Regions from separate parts of the Colwellia sp. MB3u-4 genome, predicted to be linked through region 1. Evidence: predicted binding sites of a transcription regulator. Region 1 holds the regulator's gene; the other holds the start of a gene.
What was found. The regulator sigma-54, encoded in region 1, starts transcription at its own class of promoters, with help from an activator protein. The targets are predictions, from matches to a motif close to GTTGGCACGNNNNTNGNNT.

Region 1 (3,215 bases):
TCTCCTTAGCCAAGAAGGCAGTAAAGTGAGCGGCAGTAAAATCACCTACAATTTTGCCACAGAATATGTCAATGCCGAAAGCCTAGAAAATGCTAAAGTTGAAACCGTATTACAGCCAAAGAACAAAACTGAATTGCCTATAAAATCAAAGGATAAGCAAGAGTAAATGTCAACTTCTACATTATCAGCAACCGGCCTTGCCAAGTCCTATAAAGGCAGAAAAGTGGTTAAAAACGTCAGTATGCACGTTTCCGCTGGACAAATTGTTGGCTTATTAGGGCCAAATGGCGCAGGTAAAACTACCTCTTTTTATATGATTGTTGGCTTGGTAAAGAACGACAGTGGCTCAATTGTCTTAAATGATGAAGATATAACCTTACTGCCGATGCACGAGCGCGCGAGAAAAGGTATCGGTTATTTACCACAAGAAGCCTCTATTTTTCGTAAGTTATCGGTACATGACAACATCATGGCCATTTTACAAACACGTAAATCACTTAGTGATGTTGACCGACAAGAAAAACTTGAACATTTATTAGAAGAGTTCAACATAGGCCATATAAAAGATAACTTAGGCATGAGTTTATCTGGCGGTGAGCGCCGACGAGTTGAAATAGCCCGGGCATTAGCTGCAGATCCTAAATTTATATTACTGGATGAACCCTTTGCCGGTGTTGACCCGATTTCAGTAGGTGATATAAAAAAAATTATCCTACACTTAAAAGATCGTGGCATAGGTATATTGATCACAGATCACAATGTGCGAGAAACACTTGATGTTTGTGAGCATGCCTACATCGTTAGTCATGGCGAACTTATCGCTGAAGGTAATTCAAAGCAAATTCTTGCAAATCAACATGTAAGAGATGTATACCTTGGTGAACAATTCACGCTATAGTGAATAAAACCAATTGAATTAATGAATTTGAATAGGGAAAAGAAAACGTAAATGCGTCCTACTCTGCAACTCCGTATCGGACAACAGTTAACGATGACCCCGCAATTGCAGCAGGCGATCAAACTGTTGCAATTATCAACTTTGGATCTTCAACTAGAGATTCAAGAAGCACTTGAAAGTAATCCTTTGCTTGAAGTTGACGAAACGCACGATAACAATTCAGAAAGTACCCCTGACCATTTAGAAGCAGGATATTCGGTAACGGTAGGCGAAAACTCAGCAGCATCCTCTGATGGCAGCGAAGACTCCACTCCCTCGATAGACGAAATTAGCTCCTCTGAAGGTTTAGCAAAAACAGACATCCCCGAAGAACTCAACAGCGATAGCACATGGGATGATAACTTCAGTGCTGGTGTTAGTAGTGGCGGTGTTGGTCATGCCTCAGAAGATTATACTTATCAAGGTGAAACGAAAGACTCATTACAAGACCATCTAATTTGGCAAATGGAACTAACGCCCTTTACTGACACTGATAGAACCATTGCCATTGCCATTATTGAAGCCATAGATGAAGCAGGTTATTTAACCGTTTCAGCCGAAGAGATCTTAGAGAGTGTCGGTATTGATGGTGTAGAACTTGATGAAATTGAAGTGGTGTTAAAGCGTATTAACGTATTTGACCCCATTGGTGTTGCTGCCCGTTCAATTCCAGAGTGCTTGCGTATTCAGCTCAATCAATTTGCTAAAGATACCCCTTGGTTAGCGGAAAGCAAAATCGCTGTCAGCGAGTATATTGACTTGCTCGGTAATCGCGATTATCGTCAATTGATGCGTAAATTACGCTTGAAAGAAGAGCAATTACGCGAAGTTATTCGCCTAATACAAAGCTTAGATCCCCGTCCAGGTGATAGCGTCATCAAAAGTGAAGAACAATATGTTATCCCAGACGTGTCTGTTGAAAAGAAAAACGGCCGCTGGACAGTAGAGCTCAATCCTGACACTGCCCCTAAACTATCGGTTAATCAGCAATACGCCGCTATGTCTCGTTCAATGAAGTCATCTACTGATAATCAATTTATTCGCTCTAACTTGCAAGAAGCAAAATGGTTTATTAAAAGCTTAGAAAGCCGTAACGAAACACTTTTAAAGGTTTCAAATTGTATTGTGCAACGCCAACAAGGCTTTTTTGAACACGGACCTGAGTCAATGCGCCCTATGGTATTGAACGATATTGCCGAAGCCGTAGATATGCATGAATCAACCATTTCTCGTGTGACCACGCAAAAATATATGCACACACCTAGAGGGATTTTTGAGCTTAAGTACTTTTTTTCTAGCCACGTAAGTACTGAAAACGGCGGCGAATGTTCATCAACGGCTATTCGTGAATTAATTAAAAAGCTAGTGGCTGCCGAAGTACCTGCAAAACCACTCAGCGACAGTAAAATGGCAGATATTTTAGCAGAACAAGGTATACAAGTGGCAAGGCGTACCATTGCCAAATATCGAGAGTCACTTTCTATACCGCCATCAAATCAACGTAAAAGCCTATTGTAGGCAGTTTTATTCAGCCAATAAAGAGGATTGAAATATATGCAAATTAATCTTACTGGACACCATGTCGATGTTACCGATTCATTACGTGATTATGTCAATGGCAAGTTTGAAAAACTAGAGCGTCACTTTGATCATATCAATAATGTACATGTAGTATTAACGGTAGAAAAACAGAATCAGATTGCCGAATCAACGGTGCACTTAAGTGGCACTGAAGTTCATGCTAAGGCACAACATAGTGACATGTATGCATCGATTGATGCATTAATTGACAAGCTAGATCGCCAAATCTTGAAATATAAAGGCAAAATCAACAAACATTAGCGCCATTTCGCTATAGGTCTTAGAAGTTTATGAAGTTGCAAGACATCTTAACCCCGGACTGCACTATTTGTGCAGCACCGGGTGCCAGTAAAAAACGTATATTAGAATATTTAAGTCGCTTGGCCGCCGATAAACTCGACAGCCATGATACTTTTCAGCTTTTAGAAAGTTTAGTTAAGCGTGAAAGATTGGGCTCAACGGGCATAGGTAATGGCATTGCTATACCTCATGGCCGTTTAGAAAATGCTACGCCTACGAAACCTATTGCCGTGGTTATTACCACAGAACAAGCGATTAATTTTGACGCTGTTGATCATCGTCCCGTTGATATTTTTATCGCCTTATTTGTTCCTGAAGAAGAATGCCAGAGCCACTTGAGTACGCTGCAAAGTATCGCAAAAATTTTTCGTAACAAGCAATTTTGCAAGCAAGTGCG
Region 2 (3,215 bases), on a different contig from region 1:
TTGATAACGAGAACTTAACTCTGTTGAGTTTTCAGGTGTTTTTGGTGTAAATGACACTACCGGTAGATGTTGTAAATAAGGACTGCGGCGAAACATTTTTTTAGCTTCTCGCCAACAGCCATCTAGCATAATAAATAAGGGCCTTTTACCCGATGTAACCGTGATTTTATTATCAAAAATTTCACGATCTTCGCCGACATATGCTTTAGGAAAAACGATCATAGGTTGCCACATAGGATCATTTAACAAGGTAATAATATCTGGGTTTACTTGTGTTCTTGACCAAAGAAATGCAAAACTGTCGGGGATCAAATCAGCAATTAACTTACCGGTATTACTCGGTTTTAAAACCTCAGTGTCATACATCAACAACAAAAATCCAGCCTGAGAACTTACCTTAGGCGACAAGTCACAAATACAAAATGGTTTGGCTAATCGACATAACTCACAACGAATAACTCGCTGACCTCGTGATTTATAAGTGGTGGTACTTAGGCTTTTACGATATTGATGAAGTTGCTGTACAGCGTGCATAAAGAATATATCAGGACTATTTAGGCCGCTACTTTAACGTGCATGTAGGATATTGGCAATAAAAAAGCGCAGCTCAAATTGAGCAGCGCTTTATGTCCACAAGTTGACTAATTTTACAGGCTACATGAGTTTAGCATTCGCTACGCTGTGTTTTGCGCTAGCGGTGATCAAATCAAAGTCGGCAATTTCGTCGATACTTTCTTTCAATTGCTCTTCCATTTTATCTATCACTATAATGGATCGGCATAAAGCTTCACCGCGCTTTTCTAGCCCTGCACTACGCGTTTTCATTTCATGCTCTATTAGCTCGCCAAAATTCTCCATTTTGCTTTCAAAAGCCTTCATATCGCCACCTGAAAACAGCATTTCTTGGCCAACCGCAATCATTAAACTGCCTAAAGCGCTTTTAATCGTACTTTCTACGGCTGATTCAATTCTTTGCTCAAAATTTTCACCAAAAAAATCTTTTCCGGAGAAACCTTCTTCGTCGATATAGAAATTTTCATGTTGAGTAAATTCAGCATCAACTTCACCACGAATGGTGGTTAATTGGCTAGTTAACTCAGCGCTCGCCTGGTTTCCTTCACCTAACAATTCGTTAAAGGCTAGATTAACGCCATCAATGGCTAAATCAATAGCATCTAAGGCGATGCTTCTCACTTCTGGTACAAGATTGCGTATATGAGTTGAATAATCGCGTAATAAAGATTCTTGGTGAGCTGTTAAAGCAATTTTTTCGCCGTTTATCAGCAAAGTGTCATTTTCAGTGATGCTATACAGTGGTGATTTATCTTTAGAAAAAGTAATTTCTTGAGCATTGATATTAATGCCACCATTTAAGTCAAGATTACATGATTCACTAGAAAAAGAATTATCGTGTCCATAACTTGCTGAGCTTGCCATAATGAGAGCGGTAGCAATCAATGTTTTCATATTAATCTTCCTTTAAAAATTAAGTTTCTAGAGCGATAGTCGTGTCAGAAAACCACTTGTTAACGCTATTGATTACAAGACTGATGCCAACATTAAAACTTGTTTAATATCAAATAATAAGAAGAGACTCTTTATTTTAATAAAAAGATAATAAACTATAATTTAGTGAAAAAAATAATTTTTTGGTTAATTTAACAAGCTTTAAACTCACCAGAAAAAACACTCTAGGCGTAACTTAGACGCTGCATTTCAAACAGTCTTGATCTACAGCGGGCAAATTCAAAGTTAAGTTGAGTGCCCTGATAAAGCTCAGCAATATCGACCTCAGCGGCAATAATTAAGCGCACACCTCTGTCGTAGAATTCATCGACTAGTGCGATAAAACGTCGCGCTTCATCATCGAGACCTCTGAGTTGCCCCATCAGCACACCACTTCGTTGGTAACCGTCTTCAACACCGGAGAAAACGGCAGGAATTAATGCGCCATTAAATTGTGGCACATTACTGATCAGCACGGTGTCATAGTTATCGGCTAACTTAATATAATCTCTTTGGCTTCTTGGGGTTGAGCAAAGTGCCATAAAATCAAACCAAATGATATCTGCAGTACAAGCTAAAAAATTAACTGCCCTGCTATGAATAATAATACTGTCATTATAGCGAATATTGCTTTTAGCGAGCGCTGCAAAGTGGTGAGTTAAGAAGTTACTCTCAGTTTCAGTGCCAATATAAAAGTCTCGATAGTTAAGTGTGGCTATATTAGTGTCTAACATTCGATGATCTTTTGGTCCATCAATAGAGATAACCTGGCAATACTGGTGAATAATATCAATAGTTGGTAGAAATCTAGCGCGTTGTAGGCCATTTTTGTATAACTGATCGGGTGGGCAATTTGACGTTGCCACTAGGATAATACCCTGCGATAGCATAGCTTCTAGTAAGCCCGCCAATAGCATGGCATCCGCAATATCATTAACAAAGAACTCGTCAAAACAAAGCACATCAACTTCTTCAGACCAAGTTTTTGCAATCAATGCTAGCGGATTGTCTTTACCACTAAAATCATTCAACAGCTGGTGCACACTTTCCATAAAATGATGAAAGTGAATACGTCTTTTGCGTGTTAAATTAAGTTGTTGATAAAATAAGTCCATCAACATAGTTTTTCCACGACCAACTCGGCCATGAAAATAGATCCCCTGAATGGGTTCATGCTTGGTAAATAAGTTTTTTATGACGGCAAGTAGTGGTGTTTGAGCTTGGGCAGATATTAATTTTTGCGAAAGTTTATCCAAAGCAAGGGCGGCTTTGTATTGTTCAACATCGAGGTTAAGTGTTTCATGCTCAACAAGTTGTTGATATTGCTTTATTACTGACATAAATTTACTTACAGGCACAAAAAAGGGCAGACATATGTCTCCCCTTTTTCAACACTATTAATATTTCAGCTAGCGTAGCCAGCTAAAGAGTATTAATTAAAGTGCTACGATGTTCTCAGCTTGAGGACCTTTCTGACCTTGAGTAACAGTAAACTGTACTTTTTGGCCTTCAGCAAGAGTTTTAAAACCGTCGCCAGAGATTGCAGAAAAATGTGCGAAAACGTCTGGACCAGACTCTTGCTCGATGAAACCAAAGCCTTTAGACTCGTTAAACCATTTTACTGTACCAGTAGTTGTATTAGACATTGTATTATCCTATTTATTCGTAATTGATGCCTTAAAATAAGGCGGTGTTGCAGGAAGTGTTGC

Region 2: H4J61_RS01240 (DUF2884 family protein) is a predicted target of sigma-54. The motif match lies at 1,540-1,558, and genes of this name have one in related genera.

Annotation. Positions count from the first base shown of each region.
Region 1 covers NZ_JACGVE010000068.1:22,952-26,166, reverse strand. The annotation lists gene lptA (lipopolysaccharide transport periplasmic protein LptA) at 1-166, shown strand, start outside; gene lptB (LPS export ABC transporter ATP-binding protein) at 167-898, shown strand; gene H4J61_RS03830 (RNA polymerase factor sigma-54) at 950-2,455, shown strand; gene hpf (ribosome hibernation promoting factor) at 2,492-2,779, shown strand; gene ptsN (PTS IIA-like nitrogen regulatory protein PtsN) at 2,809-3,215, shown strand, end outside.
Region 2 covers NZ_JACGVE010000044.1:41,487-44,701, reverse strand. The annotation lists gene H4J61_RS01245 (tRNA-uridine aminocarboxypropyltransferase) at 1-534, opposite strand, end outside; gene H4J61_RS01240 (DUF2884 family protein) at 655-1,467, opposite strand; gene zapE (cell division protein ZapE) at 1,692-2,846, opposite strand; gene H4J61_RS01230 (cold-shock protein) at 2,943-3,152, opposite strand.